DNA from 3 places in the Rhizobium sp. BK512 genome. Region 2 is predicted to be linked to each of the others. Evidence: predicted binding sites of a transcription regulator. Region 2 holds the regulator's gene; each other region holds the start of a gene.

Region 1 (6,571 bases), on a different contig from region 2:
AACCGAAGCTGCGTTCTGCAGAGCCGTACGGACAACCTTGACCGGGTCGACGATGCCGAGCTGGATCAGGTCGCCATATTCGCCAGTCTGGGCGTTGTAGCCGTAGTTGTCTTCATTCTTGTCGAGGATCTTGCCGACAACGATCGAAGCTTCGTCACCTGCGTTTTCAGCGATCTGGCGAACCAGAGCCTGGAGAGCGCGGCGAACGATGTTGATACCAGCTTCCTGGTCGTCGTTTTCGCCCTTTGCGGTGATCTTCGTGGAAGAACGCAGCAGAGCGACGCCGCCGCCCGGTACGATACCTTCCTGAACAGCAGCGCGCGTCGCGTTGAGGGCGTCGTCGATGCGGTCCTTCTTTTCCTTCACTTCGACTTCCGTCGAACCGCCGACGCGGATAACGGCAACGCCGCCTGCGAGCTTGGCAAGACGTTCCTGCAGCTTTTCGCGGTCGTAGTCGGAGGTGGTTTCTTCGATCTGGGCCTTGATCTGGGCAACACGGCCTTCGATGTCGGACTTGGCGCCGGCGCCGTCGACGATCGTGGTGTTTTCCTTGGAGATCGAGACCTTCTTGGTGCGGCCGAGCATGTCGAGCGTGACGCTCTCGAGCTTGATGCCGAGGTCTTCGGAGATGACAGTGCCGCCCGTGAGGATAGCGATGTCTTCCAGCATGGCCTTGCGGCGATCGCCGAAGCCCGGAGCCTTGACAGCAGCAATCTTCAGGCCGCCGCGCAGCTTGTTGACGACGAGCGTAGCAAGAGCTTCGCCTTCGACGTCTTCAGCGATGATGAGGAGCGGCTTGCCGGTCTGAACGACAGCTTCGAGAACCGGGAGCATGGACTGCAGGTTCGAAAGCTTCTTTTCGTGCAGGAGGATGAAGGCGTCTTCGAGGTCAGCAACCATCTTTTCCGGGTTGGTGACGAAGTACGGGCTCAGGTAGCCGCGGTCGAACTGCATGCCTTCGACGACTTCGAGTTCGGTTTCAGCGGTCTTGGCTTCTTCGACGGTGATAACGCCTTCGTTGCCGACCTTCTGCATTGCTTCAGCAATGTCGAGACCGATCTGCTTTTCGCCGTTTGCCGAGATCGTGCCGACCTGGGCAACTTCTTCCGACGTGTTGATCTTCTTGGCCTTAGCCTGGAGATCCTTGACGACTTCAGCAACAGCGAGGTCGATACCGCGCTTCAGGTCCATCGGGTTCATGCCGGCAGCAACTGCCTTGGCGCCTTCGCGAACGATGGCCTGTGCGAGAACCGTTGCAGTCGTGGTGCCGTCGCCGGCGACGTCGTTGGTCTTCGAAGCAACTTCGCGGACCATCTGGGCGCCCATGTTTTCGAACTTGTCTTCGAGTTCGATTTCCTTGGCGACCGAAACACCGTCCTTGGTGATGCGCGGAGCGCCGAAGGACTTGTCGATAACGACGTTGCGGCCCTTCGGACCAAGCGTGACCTTCACTGCGTCAGCGAGGATATCGACGCCGCGCAGCAACTTTTCGCGCGCGCCGCGGCCGAACTTTACTTCTTTAGCTGCCATTTTGAGAACTCCTGAAAAGGGGTGTCAGCGATATCGGATGAAAGACAACCGGCTGATTAGCCGATGATGCCCATGATGTCGGCTTCCTTCATGATCAGAAGGTCTTCGCCGTTGATCTTGACTTCGGTGCCCGACCACTTGCCGAACAGAACGCGATCGCCAGCCTTGACGTCGAGTGCTACGACCTTGCCGGACTCGTCACGAGCGCCGGAGCCGACAGCGACGATTTCGCCTTCCTGCGGCTTTTCCTTAGCGGTATCCGGGATGATGATGCCGCCCTTGGTCTTCTCTTCGGATTCAACGCGACGGACAACGACGCGATCGTGAAGCGGGCGGAAATTGGTGCTTGCCATTGTCTAATCCCTCGATCAAATGACATTCGCGGACCGGGGTGGCCCACAAGGTGGATGTTAGCACTCAACTCCTGTGAGTGCTAACGCCGTGCATTTAGGGATGGCTCCGGAAGGAGTCAAGAAGAGCCTTCACGGATTTTTGTGCCGGAATTGTGGAGACATGCAGGATTTGTCCCGCGTGGCGCCGAGCCTTCCATAGCCTGCCTTTCCGAGGCTTGCCCGTCCGGGCGAACATGAGCTGGCGGCTGGCGGGCCGGCCAACTCGCCACGCATCATCTGGCCAATGCGTGGCGATATCGTTGCCCGCCTGCTTCCAAGGTTGACCGCTTTACAGCGGAAGTCGACATTTGCCTCGGGTTGGACAGGCAAGGCAGATTGTCAGGGTCTGCACGGAAGCCGACATCATGACCGCTGTGCGCGGCCATGGTCGCCCCAGTCACAAGAAAATGCCTAGCGTTGGAAGGTGAGGTGGATGGTGCCACTCGGCGCGGTTTCCGACTTCACCGTGCAGCCGGCTTCCAGGCCGCGCAGTTCGTCCCACAGGCGTATGCCGCGCCCGAGCAGGATCGGAGCGATAGCGACATGAAGGCGATCGACAAGGCCCGCCTTTAGGAAGTCGCGAACAACGGTAGCACCGCCGCCAACCCGCACGTCTTTGCCGCCCGCGACACTGACCGCCCGCTGTAGCGCATCGGCAGGTGTAGTGGCGAGGAAATGGAAAATTGTCCCGCCAGCCATCTCCAGGGAAGGACGTGGCTTGTGGGTGAGGACGAAAACCGGACACTGGAACGGCGGCTCGTCACCCCACCAGCCGCGCCAGTCCGGATCGTCGGGAAAGTTGTGGAGACCGAACATGCCGGCGCCCATGATCTCGGCCCCCACATTTTCGAAATACGCCTTCGCGTAGTCGTCGTCGATGCCTGTCGTCCCAGCCCCGCTGGTATCCTTGAATACGCGCTCGCGGAACGTGCGGGTTGCTACATATGAGCCGACGAGACGCGACCAGTCCTCGCCGAACGGGACTTCCGGCGTCTGGTCCGTCGTTGTCGCGAAACCATCGAGCGAGATCATGAGATCGACACGAACTACCACTGTTGTTCTCCTTGCGAGTGGTTGCACCATGACAGCCTCCATCTGCAGATCAGATACTAAGGCATATGCCTTTGTATCGAGGGTCGAACACTAAGGCAAGTACCTTATTGTTCTTGACTGGCAATCGGTGACGTTTTAATAGGCCACATGCCCTACCACTCGACACCGCTCGACCTTGCCTTTCACGCTCTCAGCGACCCGACCCGCCGCGCGGTCGTCTCGCGCTTGGCTGCCGGCGAGGTACCGGTCAGCGTCCTGGCCGAGCCTTTCGACATGGCGCTGCCCTCCTTCGCCCAGCATCTCAAGGTGCTGGAAGATTGCGGGCTGATCGCCAGCGAGAAGCGCGGGCGCAGCCGCTGGTGCAGGCTGGTGCAGGCGCGCTTCGACGAGGCGGCGGACTGGATGGAAGCGGAGCGCCGGCGCTGGACCGAGCGGCTGGATCGGCTGGAAGCCTATTTGGACGAGACGCAAGAGGATGATGAAGGACATGGCAAACCCGTTTGAGACCTGGTCGCTCGATCGCGAAATCGTGCTGGTCAAGCTGCTGAACCACCCACGCGACAAGGTCTTTGCCGCCTGGATGGATCCAAAGGCACTGGCCAAATGGTATGGCCCGGCCGGCCTCAGCATCGAGAGCCACGAGGCCGATATCCGCGAGGGCGGGATCTGGCGCTTCGATATGGTGGGCATGTTCGAGGGCAAGGAGCATCGTTTCGCGAACCTCATGCGTTTTCTGGAGATCGTGCCGAACGAGCGGATCGTCATGGATTACGGCACGCCCGATCCTGATGACCCCGACCGTTTCCGCGTTACCGTGACCTTTGATGAGCAGGCCGACGGCAAGACCGTGCTGACCCTGCGCCAGCTCCACCCCAGTGCCAAGCGGCGTCAGGTGGTCATCGGTTTCGGCGCGGTGGAATACGGGCTGCAGACGCTCGAGGGCCTTGCCGCCTGGCTGGACGGTTGATGTCATCAGAGGTGCCTGTAATATGCCTTGCCGGTTTCGACGATGCGCCGAAGCCGGCACGCCAGGCTCACCCTTCAACAAATGAACATGTTCGGTGGGGTCAGCGAAAACCCAAGTCGTGCCGAAAGCCGCCATTGGCTGTATCTGTCACGTCGCTGCGGAAATGCCTTGCCAATGAAGCCTGCCTTTGCAATGTCACCGGGGACCGAAAGCGAAGCAGGAAAGCGGAATGGCAAAGCGGATTGCGAACTTCTCCGAGATCACCGATCAATATGACGCGGTGCTCTGTGATGTCTGGGGTGTCGTGCATAACGGCGTCGATCCGTTTCCGAAAGCGGGCGAGGCGCTGCAGGCCGCTCGCGCCGCGGGTCTGACGGTCGTCCTAATCACCAATTCGCCCCGCGTCTCCTGGCAGGTCGTCGAGCAGTTGCGCCAGATCGGCGTGCCCGACGACGCCTATGACCGCATCGTCACTTCTGGTGATGTCACCCGCGCGCTGATTGCCGAAGGACCGCGTGAAGTTTTCCTGCTTGGTCCCGAGCGCGACAATCCGATCCTGGAAGGCCTCGATATCGAGCGTGCGGCGGCCGGTGAGGCCACGTCGGTCGTCTGCACCGGTTTCTTCGACGATGAAACGCAGAAGCCCGAGGACTACACCGACATGCTGCTGGACTTCAAAGCCCGCAACGTGCCGATGATCTGCGCCAATCCGGATCTCGTCGTCGAGCGCGGCCACCGCATCATTCCCTGCGCCGGCGCGATGGCTGCCTATTATGAGCAGCTCGGCGGTTCCACCCGCATCGCCGGCAAGCCGCACCGGCCGATCTATGAGGCGACCCTTGCCGCCGCGCGCGAAGTGCACGGCGATTTCCCCGTTGACCGCGTTCTGGCGATCGGCGACGGCATGCCGACAGATGTTCGCGGCGCCTTGAATTATGGCCTCGATCTTCTCTACATCAGCGGCGGTATCCACGCTAAGGAATATACGCTGAACGGGGAGACCGACGAAGCGATCCTGCACGCCTATCTCGAACGGGAAAATGCCGCCCCCAAGTGGTGGATGCCGCGCCTCGCATAAGAGAATTGAAGCCGATGACCGTGTTCCACCGTAACGAAACCCGCGAACCGCTGCCCGATCATCTGAAGGGCGGCGTCATTGCCATCGGCAATTTTGATGGTGTCCACCGCGGCCATCAGTCGGTGCTGAACCGGGCTCTCGATATTGCACGGCAGCGCGGTATTCCCGCTTTGGTGCTGACCTTCGAGCCGCATCCGCGCACTGTCTTCAAGCCGGATGCACCGGTCTTTCGCCTGACACCGGCGCCCTTCAAGGCCCGTATCCTGGAAGAGCTGGGCTTCAACGCAGTCATTGAATACCCCTTCGATTACGAATTCTCGCAGCGTTCGGCCGAGGATTTCATCCACTCCATATTGAAGGACTGGCTCGGCGCTTCCGAAGTTGTGACGGGCTTCGACTTCCACTTCGGCCGCGGCCGGGAAGGCGGCCCTGCCTTCCTGATGGATGCCGGCAACAAATATGGCTTTGGCGTCACCCTGATCGACGCCTTCCGCGATGAGAACACCGATGTCGTCTCATCGAGCCATATCCGCGCACTGCTGAAGGAAGGCGATGTCTCCTCGGTCGCCGCTATGCTCGGCTATCACTATACGGTGCAGGCGAAGGTGATCGATGGCGAAAAGCTCGGCCGCCAGCTCGGCTTCCCGACCGCCAACATGCAGTTGCCGCCGGAGGCGGAACTTGCTGCCGGCATTTATGCCGTCCGCTTCCGCCCCGAAAGCGGCAGGCTCTACGATGCGGTGGCAAGCTACGGCCGCCGCCCGACGGTTACGGAAAATGGTGCGCCGCTGCTCGAAACCTACCTTTTTGATTTCAGCGGCGATCTCTATGGCCAGACCTGTTCGGTTTCCTTCTTCGGCTATCTGCGCCCCGAATTGAAGTTTGACGGGTTGGATCCGCTCGTCGCGCAGATCAAGCGCGACGAGGAGGAGGCGAGGGCTCTTCTCGCAGGTGTGAGACCGCTCGGCGAGCTCGACCGGAAGCTCTGTTTCGGCTGAGCAATTCCAGCAAAACTGCTTGAGCGTTTTGCGTCCGGAATTGCCTAAAAACGAAGAACCGCTCAGGCAGTGCCAAGCGCAGGCTGAGCCTTCTGCCGGGGTAGCGGCGGGAACGCCAGCGCAATCGCTGCTGCACCGAGCCCGACCAGGGCGGAGCCAATGAACAGCCACGAATAGTTGGCATAGGTGTCGTAGATCCAGCCGCCGATCAGCGGGCCGAATGCCATGCCGATGCTGGAGAGCATCGTTGCCGCGCCGAAGACGGTGCCGATGATGCGCGGGCCGAAATATTCACGCGCCAGCAACGCATAAAGCGGCATCACCCCGCCATAGGCGCTGCCGAAGATGACCGCGAGCGCATAGAATTCCCCGAGCTTGCTGACGGCAAGATAGGTGGCAAGGGCCGCCGCCTGCACCAGCAGTCCTGCGATGATGACCGGCTTCACGCCGATCCGGTCCGCCAGCGTGCCATAGAGCAGGCGTCCGCCAAGGCCGGCTAGGCCCTCGACACTGTAGATGCTGACGGCAGCCATCGGCGCGACGCCGCAGAGTG
Region 2 (6,571 bases):
CCAGTGTGTTGCAAAACCTGCCGTACAGGTCAGCGCCAGCGCATTGCCCCGCCGCCGTGCCGTCAGTGATGCCGTCGCTTCGCGCACGAGCTGGAAGGCCGTGCGCAATGTCGCGAAATAGTCCCGGCCTTCCGGCGTCAACAGAATCTGCCGTGTACGCCGCTCGAACAGCGATACGCCGAGCGAGGCTTCGAGATCGCGGACCTGCAGGCTGACAGCGCCAGGCGTGACGTGGAGCTCGCGCGCCGCCTGCGTCATGCTCAGATGACGCGCCGTGGCCTCAAAGGCGCGCAGGGCCGACAATGACGGCAAAGGATCTGTCATGCTTTAGCTCAGCTCAATCATGCGAGCAGAAATGCTCGTTTGTCAGGCGGTAAGGAATACTAATAAAAACCGGTAGATCTGGCAAATCCACGCAGGTGAGCCGGAGAAAGCACTTTAGCAGAACTCGGCGAGGAGATTGTCATGTCCATCCAGAAGACCATGGGAGCCGCAGAATGGGCCATGCTGATCGTGCTGTCGCTTCTCTGGGGTGGCTCCTTCTTCTTCAACGGCATTCTCGTGAAGGCGCTGCCGCCGTTCACAATCGTGACCGGGCGTGTCCTGCTTGCCGCCATCGCACTTAATCTGATCGTGCGCGCCATGGGCCATACCATGCCGCGTGACAGGCAGAGCTGGATCGCCTTTTTCGGCATGGGGCTTCTCAACAATATGATTCCCTTCTGTCTCATCGTCTGGGGCCAGACACATATTGCGAGCGGTCTTGCCTCGATCCTCAACGCCACGACACCACTCTTTGCCGTACTCGTTGCTCATGTCCTGACGGCGGATGAAAAGCTGACGGCAAACCGTCTCTTCGGCGTGATCGTCGGCTTTGCAGGCGTTGCTTACATGATCGGCTTTGACGCGTTGAAGGATCTCGGCTCGAACGTGCTTGCCCAACTCGCAGTTCTCGGTGCTGCTTTCTCCTATTCGCTGGCCGGCATCTGGGGACGGCGATTCCGCCGGATGGGCCTTGCGCCGCTTATTCCGGCCGCCGGGCAAGTGACTGCATCCACCGTTCTGATGCTGCCGATCGCGCTGATTGTCGACCAGCCCTGGACGCTCGCCATGCCCTCCGTCGAGACCTGGCTGGCGCTATCAGGACTTGCGATCCTCTCGACGGCCGTGGCCTATGTGCTGTTCTTCCGCATACTGGCAACGGCAGGCGCCACCAATCTGATGCTGGTGACCTTCCTGATCCCCGTTAGCGCGATCCTGCTTGGCGCCGCAGCACTCGGTGAGCAGTTGCAGCTCAAACATCTGGTGGGCATGGCTTTGATCGCGGTCGGCCTTGCCGCAATCGATGGAAGGCTCGTCAATTTTGCAAGGAGACGGGCTGCTTGAGGCGGACCTGAAGCGATTCAGGAAAAAGTGTGAGCGGCAGGTTTGCGCCCGGAACTGAGTGAAGCAAGGGAGATAGAGCTTAGCCTTGTTTCGAAGAACAAGGGGAATGCTCTAGCAGGCGAGGTCCGCCACGACGGAATCAAGGATCAGCATGCCTGCCGGCGTGCAGCGCAGGCGGGAATTGCCGATCCGCTCAATGAAGCCGTGTTCCAGTAAAAATTCCTCGCGTTTCGGATCGGGATCGCGGCCAGAAAGCTGCTGCCAGCGGGCAAGATCGACACCTTCCTTCAGGCGCAGTCCCATCAGCAGCAATTCATCGGCCTGCTCATCGAAACCGAGGCGCTCGTGCTCGGTGATACCATTGCCGTCGCGTTCGACGAGGTCCAGCCAGGCTTCAGGCTTGCGCTCCGTAGCGGTCGCGACCTTCTCTGCGCCCTGCGACAGGCGACCATGCGCGCCAGGGCCGATGCCGGCATAGTCGCCATAGCGCCAGTAGGTGAGGTTATGGCGGCTCTCCGCACCCGGCCGGGCATGATTGGACACTTCATAGGCCGGCAATCCTTCGCGCTCGGTGATCTCCTGCGTGGCCTCATAGAGAGCAGCGGACTGGTCCCCATCCGGCACGATCAGCTTTCCAGCCTTATGCAGCCCGTAGAAGGGCGTGCCTTCCTCGATCGTGAGCTGATACAGCGAGAGATGGTCCACGGCATAGGAGATGGCTTCCTTGAGCTCGCGATCCCACTCCTCGACCGTCTGGTTCGGCCGCGCATAGATCAGGTCGAAAGACATGCGCGGGAAGATGTCACGCGCGAGCCTGATCGCCTTCAGCGCATCGGCGACGTCATGCAGCCGCCCAAGGAATTTGAGGTCGCGATCATTCAGGGCCTGTACACCGAGCGAGACGCGGTTCACACCGGCGGCGCGGTAGCCACGGAAACGGTCTGCTTCGACGCTGGAAGGATTGGCCTCCATCGTGATCTCGATACCGTCAGGCACATTCCAGTGCTGCGCAATGCCGTCGAGGATCGCATCGACTGTTTCCGGCTTCATCAGCGACGGCGTGCCGCCGCCGAGGAAGATGCTGGTTACCGTCTTCGGCCCGCTCATCAGGCGGGCATTGGTGATCTCTTTCAGGAAAGCTGCGACATAGCGCTCCTGATCGACGGGCTGATGCCGGACATGGCTGTTGAAATCGCAATAGGGGCACTTCGCCGCGCAGAAAGGCCAATGCACATAGACCCCGAAACCGGGCTCGCCGGTATCGGGCAGAAGCTTTGCATCGCGCGTCAACGCAGACGGATCGATCATGTTCAAGGCTCGGCCTATGCTTCCAGGCAGGTTTCGACGAAGAGCTTGAAGGCGCGGGCGCGATGCGAGAGAGCCTGCGGCTTGCCGATGTTCCAGCCGTGTTTTTCTTCCGCGCTCATCTCGCCGAAGGTCACATCATAATCTTCAGGCTGGAAGATCGGATCATAGCCGAAACCTTGCGTCCCGCGCGGCGGCCAGACGACTTTACCTTCCACTTCGCCGCGGAAAAGCTCCGTGTGACCATCCGGCCATGCAAGGCAGAGCACGCTGACAAAACGGGCAGAGCGCTGCTCGGGCTTGGTGGCGCCGGCCTTTTCCAATGCCTTCTCGACCTTCTCCATGGCCATGAAGAAATCGCGGGTGCCGTTGCCGGTTTCAGCCCAGTCGGCGGTGTAGACGCCGGGATCGCCGCCAAGCGCATCGACGACGAGGCCGGAATCGTCGGAAAGCGCCGGCATTCCGGAGGCTTGAGCCGAGGCAAGTGCCTTGATCGTGGCATTTTCCTCGAAAGTCGTCCCGGTTTCCTCGGGTTCGATGAAATTGAGTTCGGCGGCCGATTTGGCGGTGAAGCCGAGCGGCCCGATCAGATCCTGGATCTCGCGGATCTTGCCCTGGTTGTGGCTGGCGACGACAATAGTTTTGGTTTCGAGCTTACGCATAAAATATCCTTACCCCATGCCCCAGATTTTGGCCTCCGCGCATTCCAGGCTATTGCCTGAAGGGTCGCGGAAATAAATCGACCGGCCGCCCTGCGGCCATTGAACCTCGGATTCGATGCCGATGCCGGCAGCTTTCAGCTTTTGCACCATCGCATCGAGATTGTCTCCCGAAACCCTGAAGCAGGCATGCCCCCTTCCGATAGTGCCATGCGGCGGAACCTGCAGGCTGTCCGGTGCAGGCGGCTTCACCGTTTCCTCCGGGTTGAAGATCAGGAGCACGCCTGGTCCGCAGCGGAAGAACACATGACGGTTGCCAGACCGTGCGATCTTCTCAAGGCCCAGCACATCCTCGTAAAAGGCTTCTGTCGCATCGAGATCGGTTGCGTAGAGCGCAGTTTCAAGAACGCCTTCGATGGGTTGTGCCATTGCCCGCCCTTTTTTAGGCCTTGCCCCCGTAAGCAGGGACGAGGAAATTCACTGGCGAGGCTTGAATGAAAGCCTCAGGCGATGGCTTGCTTCTGCAGGTCCACCAGCCCGGCAATGCCCGCCTTGGCGAGACCCATCAGCGAGGAGAACTCCTCTTCGCTGAAAGGCGTGCCTTCCGCCGTGCCCTGGATCTCGACGATGCCGCCGGCGCCCGTCATGACGAAATTGGCGTCGGTCTCGGCCGAGGAATCCTCGAGATAGTCTAGATCGATGACCGGCTGGTTGGCGAAGATGCCGCAGGAGATCGCCGCGACATGGTCCTTCAGCACGCGGTCGGCCTTGATCATGTTGCGGGTTTCCATCCAGCGCAGGCAATCGTAAAGCGCAATCCAGCCGCCGGTGATAGAGGCCGTGCGCGTGCCGCCGTCGGCCTGAATGACGTCGCAGTCGAGCGTGATCTGCCGCTCGCCGAGGGCAGTAAGATCGACCACGGCACGCAGCGAGCGGCCGATCAGGCGCTGGATTTCCTGAGTGCGGCCGCCCTGTTTGCCGGCGGCAGCTTCGCGCTTCATTCGCTCGCCTGTCGCGCGCGGCAGCATGCCATATTCGGCTGTGACCCAGCCCTTGCCGGTGTTGCGCAGCCACGGCGGCGTCTTGTCTTCCAGGCTCGCCGTACAGAGTACGTGCGTATCGCCGAACTTCACCAGGCAGGAGCCTTCAGCATGCTTGGAAAAATTGCGCTCGAAGGAGACCTTGCGCATCTGGTCGGTTTTTCTGCCTGAAGGCCGCATTCTCTTCTCCTGAAACATGATGCCGAAAACGTGAGCGCTTTCAGGCAATGTCTTTGCATGCATTGTATCGTCGCCCGCTTCTACGATTGGCTGCGTGCATTTGCAAATTCCCTTTTGCCACGGGGGGCAGATTGGCTATATTTCCCTGATATCATTCAGTGCGGGTGCGAAAAGTTCATGAGCTACAGGTCGACATCAATATCGGATGCCGTGGCTGCGCTGGATGAACGATCGAAGGAAATCTTCCGGCGCATCGTCGAAGGCTATCTGGAGCACGGCGAGCCGCTCGGCTCCCGCAATCTTTCGCGTCTTCTGCCGATGTCTCTGTCGCCTGCCTCCGTTCGCAACGTCATGAGCGATCTGGAAGAGCTTGGTCTCATCTATTCGCCGCATGTCAGCGCCGGGCGCCTGCCGACCCAGATCGGGCTGCGCTTCTTCGTCGATGCCTTCATGCAGGTCGGTGACCTCTCGGCAGAAGAACGTGCCAGCATCGACCGCCAGGTGCGGGCCGGAAGCCGCGACAATCCGGTGGAATCGATGATGAATGAGGCGAGCCGCATGCTCTCGGGCATTTCGCGCGGCGCCGGCCTTGTCATAACTTCCAAGAGCGACCCGGTTCTGAAACATGTCGAGTTCATCCGCCTGGAACCTACCAAGGCGCTGGCTGTTCTTGTCGGTGACCACGATCAGGTGGAAAACCGCATTATAGAACTGCCCGCAGGTGTTACCTCGTCGCAACTCACCGAGGCTGCCAATTTCCTCAATGCACACATGACCGGGCAGACGCTGCCGGAATTGCGCTTGCAATTGGGCCAGCTGAAAGATGAAGTTCGCCATGAACTCGACGCACTGTCGCGCGACCTCGTGGAGCGCGGCGTCGCCGTGTGGGCCGGCAACTCGGACGATACCAAGCCGGCACAGCTCATCATCCGCGGCCGAGCAAACCTGCTGGAAGGCGTAGGCGGCGCGGAAGACCTCGACCGGCTGCGCCTGCTATTCGATGATCTGGAGAAGAAGGACAGCTTGATCGAGCTCCTGAACCTTGCCGAAAGCGGGCCGGGCGTACGCATTTTCATCGGTTCGGAAAACAAGCTTTTCTCACTTTCCGGCTCCTCGCTCATTGTGGCGCCCTATCGCGATGACGACGACCGCATCGTTGGCGCGGTAGGAGTGATCGGTCCCACGCGGCTCAATTATTCCCGCATCGTGCCGATGGTGGACTATACGGCGCAGCTCGTGTCGCGCCTTTCGCGCGGATCTCTCTGATCCCTTGCGCAAAACAGGCGGAATTTTAGCTTCTTCGTAACGCAGACTTGATTTTTTCCGGCCAAACATCGATATCGGGCGCATCTGAGAATACACGAACCGGAGACCGTCATGACTGATGAAACGACGAAGAACGGACCTGACGCGGCTGCGGCGGAAGCCACAGCCGACGCCGCCGCAAACGTCGAGAATGAAGCCGTGAAGGAAGCAGCCGCAGGCGAACCAGATGCGCTTGAGCTTCTGAAGGCCGAGAATACGGAATTGCGCGACCGCTACCTGCGGCTCGCTGCCGAAATGGATAATCTGCGCCGCCGCACGGAGCGCGAGGTCAAGGACGCCAAGTCCTATTCCGTCGCAGGCTTCGCCCGCGACATGCTGGCCGTCTCGGACAATCTGCGCCGTGCGATCGATGCCATTCCGCCGGAAGCCAGGGCTGCCGCCGACGCTGGCCTGACGACATTGATCGAAGGTGTCGAGATGACCGAGCGCTCCATGCTCTCGGCTCTCGAGCGCCACGGCGTTCGCAAGCTGGAGCCGGTCGGCCAGAAGTTCGACCCGAACTTCCATCAGGCGATGTTCGAAGTGCCGAATACCGAAGTGCCGAATAATACGGTTGTACAGGTCGTACAGGCCGGTTTCTCCATCGGTGAGCGCGTGCTGCGCCCAGCCATGGTCGGCGTCGCCAAGGGTGGCCCGAAACTCGTAGAGGCCGAGGCCAACTCGGTTCTGGACGAG
Region 3 (6,571 bases), on a different contig from region 2:
CATCGCGGAGACATTCGTTGGAGAGGCTCGATCGGAGGTGCTCCTCCAGCTCAATACATACGCTCTCACAATGGGCGAGAATCAATTCGTGTTCGCCACCGTCGGTCTGGTATTTCGCTCTAGACTGCAATGCCTCACCATAGGTCTCGATCAGTTCCGTCAACTGGTGCGCCGTTGACGCATATGACTGAAGGTCGGGATGCTTCTTCAGAAGTGCCTTCAGACCGAACTGGAAACTGTCAGAGGTGGCTTCGTTCACTATTGATACCAAGAATACTGCAACGCTCGCGGGATTTTGCGAAGTCGCACCTGAATGGGACATGAAGATCCCGGGCGATGATGCCAGCCCCGCGTCGCCGCCAACAGCGATGGCGTTATGGTTGGAAGATCGGGGCCACTAGGGATTTTGTGAAATCGTCAGCGATAGGATGTAATCGCTCGCGCTACGAATACCGCGCACCAGAGCGACGCAAGGACCGACGTATGCTGTCCTCGTCGCCTTCGATGTGCTCGCCGCTATCACGAAGCTTCGAGATTCCTAGCTGAACGACCTTGATCATATCGGTCATCCGCTGACCGTGGCTATCCTGGTATTGTTCCAGCGTAGGGGCATGAAGCGTAACATCGAGCAGCGCAGAATTGCGACCGTCTTTGACCGCTTTGGCGCCGACAGCCCAAACTCGGCTGAACAAAAGTCGATCCGATTCAGTTATTGGCATGACGACCCGCTTGCGCGCCCCCGCGTCGTGTAAAGTGGTGAAGCTAGCGGGCTGCCTGCGGTCATCAACCGGACTAAAGTCCGATTCTGCGCCGCAACCACGCGTTGGTACGGTAGCGTACAAGCGACTTGTCCTGGCTCCAATGTGGGCTGTTGAAACAAGGAGGGCCATCGTCGGTCTGGAATGGCACTGTCTCCGGCTTCTCTGCAAAGAATGGAAGGTGACTTCTTTTCGAAGCGCCACAATATCTTGGCGACGGACGCTCCGGCCCCATGTTCCATCAATGATCTTCTTTACCAGCGATACCCATTTTGGCGATCCGCGTGTCCTCAGGATCGACCGACGTCCTTTCCCAGACATGGCCGCCCACGATCTGGCGCTGATCCAAAACTGGAATGGCCTCGTCGGCGAAGATGACGATGTCTGGCATCTCGGCGATTTCATGTCGGCCCGCGCAGGCGATTGCGACCAGCTTCTATCGCGCTTGAACGGGCGCAAACACCTGGTAGTTGGTAATAACGATCCAACAACGACCACTGAAGCGAGGGGTTGGACGAGCGTCCAACACTATGCCGAAATACGCACTGACGATCACCACCTGATCCTCTGCCACTACGCTTTCAGGACGTGGAACCAGATGGGCAAGAGATCGATCAATCTGCACGGCCACTCGCACGGGCGTCTAAAACCGCTGCCTCGCCAATTCGACGTCGGCGTGGATGCCCAAAAATTGCGCCCGGTGAGGTTGGAGCAGATCATGAAACGCGGGCGCGGTAGCTGATCTTCGTTGCGAAGCCGTTTGTGGGTCCGTCAGCGTAAGCCCTTCAACGCCTGCTTGGTCAATTTCGGCAATTGGGCATCGACTTTTTTTCGTGATGGAAACGTTAGGCTCATTTCAATGCCTGGCAATACTCCCGGCAGCCAATCACTCATGGTTCACCTGGCCCACATTGGTGCCTTGATTGGCTTGACTGGATTCGCCGGCCGCAAGGCGGCATTTGAGCTAATGTGTCGGGCCGATGAACCGCTCAACTGGTATAACGAGGAGGGCGACTTTGCCTGCCCTCCCCGGCCGATCTGCAAGCGCGCAACGGGACGGGGATCTTCTGGCTTGCAGGACCGGGCCATCCCGTCCCTTGCCCAAGCTTCTCGCTGGCGACGATTACAAGGCCCTGACGGCTGCATAGACGCGATGTGCCGCGGCGACATGGAGAGATTCTCGGATGGCATCGCGCCAGTTAAGGGGCGCTCGACCTGCTTCCCCTCAACGCGATTGCCGCCCGACTTGCCATCGGTTAGATGCGGTAGAATGACCATCGCGCACGCCTTCGACGGCAAGGGAGAAAGTCGATGGTCATCACGTGCGACCGGCGGCCTACCAAGGGGCTAGCCGCCGCGAACAAAGCCGTCGCGATACCGACATTGACCGCGGCTCCAGGGCTAACTACTGCGGAATATATCGACAACCCTCGGAGCAAGCCTCGGCCTCGCAGCCGTTGATCGCGACAGGTCATCAGGTTATTACCTGAAAAATTGACAATCACGGTGACGACGCTTGCGCTCGCTTGAGCCCACGCGAACTCCGTGCCCGTCGCAAGAACCGCGGCTAGCAGCGCCATGTGTAAGGCCATGAAAGCGGCGCCGAGGATGACAAGGCAAACCAGCCGCAAGGGGATGGCCGCTCTCGTTGCCTTGGCAACAAGCAGCTCCAAGAATTGAAGAGCGACGCGACGATCCTCTTGCTGTGGCCGGCTGAACGGGTCGCGAACCGGTAGGGTAGTTCGGCAATGCGAACATCCGGCCCGGCATTTGACAGGATTTCAAAGCGTACCTTGAAACCATGGTTGCTCAACCGGGAGGCCATCGCTTCGACCAGGTCGCGGCGTGTCGCGACGAAACCGCTCATTGGATCGGTTGCAGAGGCCGAAGTTGAGAGCGCCAACGCTGCGGCCGATCTGGCGAGGTCCGAATTCGAACGATCTCAACTGCTCGCATCCAGAGAAGCAGCCAGTGGCGCCGCCACCGTCGCGTACCTTTCCCCCGGATCGTTTCTGGAAAAGGATGCGAAGCATCTCGCCCGACATCGGCTGGAATGAAAAAGGGCGCTCGACCCAATGGGGAGCGCCCGAACCATCCCGGCAACGTTTGCGGCGGAGGCCGAGGAGTGGTTGGAACGAATGTCGACCGAGTCGGTGCACTTTGGCAAGCTGGTGGTGAACGGACAGGAAACGCGCCGTTCGGCCAATAAGTGTCACCCACACGTTATCCACAGCCTGTTCACAGTGTAACCGCATGCAAGCCTTTGCTTTTTGTCCGCTGGGATGAACTCTCAGGTGCTGCATTGCGGCAACGTCCGAGTGGAATTTTTCCGTACCGATACCGAGACTTGCTGATAGAGCGTATGTTGCCGGTCTCTCGAGCGCCAGGCGGCGGATCGCTCGGGGTCGGGAAGCGACCGGCGGACCTCGATGGTCGCTTCCCGAAAATGGCGGGTATCGCCCGCTGCGCCACCAAGCGCCGGTCTCCGGCCGGCAAGGGCACACCATTGCGGCGGAGACGTCGAGCGGTTATGAATTTCCCCTTAATCCAAATCGGGGAATTCGAAGTGGCGAACGGCACAGTCAAGTTTTTCAATCAGGACAAGGGCTTCGGCTTCATTACGCCAAACGATGGCGGCCAGGACGTCTTCGTTCATGTGAGTGCAGTCCAGGGCTCGACGCTGCTGCGCGAAGGGCAGAACGTCTCTTACGACCTGGGTCAGGATCGTAAGACCGGCAAGTCGAAGGCGGAAAACGTACGCGCGATCTGAGCGCTCGTGGGCGGGGCTTTCTGGATGAGGATCAGGACGGCTAACCTTTCCGACGCAACCGCGATGAGCGCCATTCTTGAGAGATTGGTGGCCGCCGGCCGTCGAAAGATGGCGGCGGACGTTGAGTACGTTTGCCTGCACCATGTGTCAAACCGTGATCTAGCTCTTCAGGCCGCGATCCCTCTAAAGGGACCCTCTGCCGCAGGAGGCGCTTGTGGTGCTCGTCGATGACCTCGTCGGCGCCCGTGCACGAAACGTTGCCCATTGGCTGCAGCGACGCGGCTACCAGATCGCTCTCCTGCTGGTCGATTTCGCCTGGCAGGTACTGAGCAAAGTCGCCTGAAGCGCCATAGGCAGCTGCAATCGTCGCGTCGCGACGGCTTGCGCCTTGCTGCGCATATCCGCTACTTATTCTCCGACGCCAACTCGCCCGGCTTGAAGCTTCCGGGTTTACCGCTCTGCGAGGGGATCGCATCAGAGGTTGTCTGATCGTGACCGTCCGGAACGTTCACTCCACTATGATGTGCGGGCGAAGACGTCTGCGGAAGTTCGCTACTATTACCGAGCTCCTTCTCGGCCTCGTGCCAGTGGCGCTCATGCTCGCCCTCCGGCCGGCCTTCAGCTTCCCATTTCTCATACGCACGGCGTTTGATGTGTTCGTCGTCCATGACATCCTCCTTGATCGAAATAACTTGGGAAGGAACCTGCGGTTCCTGAAGAGCCGTAAATCTTGGCGTGAGCCCAGGCAGCTCGCGCCATCGCTAGGTACTTCACGCAGATCGTCGAACCGTCGCGGCAGGTGAATGGAATGCGGCGTGTGGTCCAGATGTTTGGCGTCAGTGATTGTTGCCGGACCCGCACGCCATGTCCGATGAGCCTATGGTTAGTGGATCGCGTGGCTCGTCATTCGATGTGCGCCGAGTTGAAGCGCGAGATCATCGTGGTAGCCTGTTGCAGCACGCGTTCGGCCTTTTGTGGATCATCTCGCGCCGGTTCGTTGGCATCGATGCGGATCGCCTTGGCCATGTTGGCCTTGAGCGCAGCAAAGTGACGGTCGCCATGCACTTGTGCAGTCCCTTTAAGGATGCGCGCGATGTCGACAAAGACTTCCTCGCGCTCCTCGATGCCGAGGTCTCTGATGATCTTGATCTTCTCTTCCAGATCAACTCACTCCGGACAGACCAGCGATCTCGGCCGAGCTCATGAAGCCCCGGCCGCGAGAGCTAAGAAAGTAAAATTTCGTTTTCAAGGCTTCATTGAAGCTTGAATTCGCCCTCGACACGGCGCCATTCGTTAGGGCCGATCAGACGTTGGTGGGTGTAGCGGACGGAATGCAGTGGTCCGTCGAGGCTGGCCTTCCAGAAGTTCAGGAACTTGCACATCTCAGGGAAATCCGGGGCAAGATCATAGTCCTGCCAAACGTAAGTCTGCAGGACGGATTCGAAGTCGGGAATGCGATAGAGGATATGCGCGGTGGTCAGTCCATAGCCGTTGAGCTGACGCTCCAGGTCCGATGAGAACTGCATGCTTCATCTCCGTTTCATGACACTGCGAAGGTGGCGCAAAATCGCGCAGCCCTCAACGGTTTTCTGAACGCTTCGATGTCGTTTATCGTTCCTTTCCAGTATGTTAGCAGCCATCGGCGTCGAGTGCTAATTTTTCCTGCCGACCCTCTTGAAATTGAAAAAGCCCGAAAATAAATTTTTGCACGCGAACGCTCAACGAGGTTCGCACCCGCCCGGACTGGTCATCCGGTCCGGCCAGGGGATTTCGAAACATCATCGTTTGTCCACGGAGGAAAACATGTCGTTCCGACCGCTCCATGACCGCATTCTCGTACGCCGGGTCGAATCCGAAGAAAAGACCAGAGGCGGCATCATCATTCCCGACACCGCCAGGGAAAAACCGCAGGAGGGCGAGGTCGTCGCCGTAGGCCCCGGCGCCCGCAGCGATGCAGGCCAGATCCAGGCGCTCGACGTCAAGGCCGGTGATCGCATCCTGTTCGGCAAATGGTCCGGAACCGAGATCAAGATTGACGGTGAAGATCTGCTGATCATGAAGGAAAGCGACGTTCTGGGCATCATCGAAGCTCAGGCCGAGCGTAAACAAGCCGCCTGAGGCGGCTCGTCCCCCAAACCCAACACCATCAGTCAATAGCTGCCTATTGAGGAGTTAGACAAATGGCTGCGAAAGAAGTTAAATTCCATAGCGACGCCCGTGAACGCATGCTGCGTGGGGTCGATGTGCTGGCAAATGCCGTCAAAGTCACGCTCGGCCCGAAGGGTCGTAACGTGGTGATCGACAAGTCCTTCGGTGCTCCGCGCATCACCAAGGACGGGGTATCGGTCGCCAAGGAAATCGAACTCGAAGACAAGTTTGAGAACATGGGCGCCCAGATGCTGCGCGAAGTGGCGTCGAAAACCAACGATCTTGCCGGTGACGGCACCACGACCGCGACGGTACTCGCGCAGGCCATCGTCAAGGAAGGTGCCAAGGCCGTCGCATCGGGCATGAATCCGATGGACCTGAAGCGCGGCATCGACATTGCCGTCGACGCCGTTGTCAAGGAACTCAAGACCAATGCCCGCAAGATCACCAGCAACTCGGAGATCGCTCAGGTGGGCACCGTCTCTGCCAACGGTGATTCCGAGATCGGCCGCTATCTCGCCGAGGCGATGGAGAAGGTTGGCAATGAAGGCGTCATAACCGTCGAGGAAGCCAAGACCGCCGAGACCGAACTCGAAGTCGTCGAGGGCATGCAGTTCGACCGTGGCTACCTGTCTCCATATTTCGTGACCAACCAGGACAAGATGCGCGTTGAGTTTGAAGACCCATACATCCTGATCCACGAAAAGAAGCTGTCGAACCTCCAGGCGATGTTGCCTGTCCTCGAAGCAGTCGTGCAGTCGAGCAAACCGCTCCTCATTATCGCCGAAGACGTCGAAGGCGAAGCTCTTGCCACGCTCGTCGTCAACAAGCTGCGCGGCGGCCTGAAGATTGCTGCTGTCAAGGCTCCGGGCTTCGGCGATCGCCGCAAGGCCAT

Evidence for each region. The regulator HrcA, encoded in region 2, represses chaperone genes, less so after heat shock. The targets are predictions, from matches to a motif close to GTTAGCACTCNCNNNNNGNGAGTGCTAAC.
Region 1: groES (co-chaperone GroES) is a predicted target of HrcA. The motif match lies at 1,940-1,968, and genes of this name have one in related genera.
Region 3: groES (co-chaperone GroES) is a predicted target of HrcA. The motif match lies at 5,157-5,185, and genes of this name have one in related genera.

The regions. Positions count from the first base shown of each region.
Region 1 is NZ_JACIAS010000006.1:186,439-193,009, forward strand. Features, by position in the region: gene groL (chaperonin GroEL) at 1-1,530, opposite strand, end outside; gene groES (co-chaperone GroES) at 1,587-1,883, opposite strand; gene FHX06_RS21525 (dihydrofolate reductase family protein) at 2,334-2,975, opposite strand; gene FHX06_RS21530 (ArsR/SmtB family transcription factor) at 3,123-3,479, shown strand; gene FHX06_RS21535 (SRPBCC family protein) at 3,454-3,942, shown strand; gene FHX06_RS21540 (TIGR01459 family HAD-type hydrolase) at 4,172-5,020, shown strand; gene FHX06_RS21545 (bifunctional riboflavin kinase/FAD synthetase) at 5,035-6,018, shown strand; gene FHX06_RS21550 (MFS transporter) at 6,081-6,571, opposite strand, start outside.
Region 2 is NZ_JACIAS010000004.1:350,298-356,868, forward strand. Features, by position in the region: gene gcvA (transcriptional regulator GcvA) at 1-324, opposite strand, end outside; gene FHX06_RS16915 (DMT family transporter) at 466-1,386, shown strand; gene hemW (radical SAM family heme chaperone HemW) at 1,498-2,694, opposite strand; gene rdgB (RdgB/HAM1 family non-canonical purine NTP pyrophosphatase) at 2,709-3,353, opposite strand; gene FHX06_RS16930 (VOC family protein) at 3,363-3,779, opposite strand; gene rph (ribonuclease PH) at 3,854-4,570, opposite strand; gene hrcA (heat-inducible transcriptional repressor HrcA) at 4,748-5,836, shown strand; gene grpE (nucleotide exchange factor GrpE) at 5,948-6,571, shown strand, end outside.
Region 3 is NZ_JACIAS010000012.1:277-6,847, reverse strand. Features, by position in the region: gene FHX06_RS31750 (hypothetical protein) at 1-259, opposite strand, end outside; gene FHX06_RS31745 (metallophosphoesterase family protein) at 1,003-1,500, shown strand; gene FHX06_RS36340 (GtrA family protein) at 2,015-2,338, opposite strand; gene FHX06_RS31735 (cold-shock protein) at 3,325-3,528, shown strand; partial or broken gene FHX06_RS36115 (thiosulfate sulfurtransferase) at 3,737-3,871, shown strand; gene FHX06_RS31725 (DUF2934 domain-containing protein) at 3,933-4,196, opposite strand; gene FHX06_RS31720 (hypothetical protein) at 4,432-4,689, opposite strand; gene FHX06_RS31715 (usg protein) at 4,782-5,054, opposite strand; gene groES (co-chaperone GroES) at 5,332-5,646, shown strand; partial or broken gene groL (chaperonin GroEL) at 5,709-6,571, shown strand, end outside.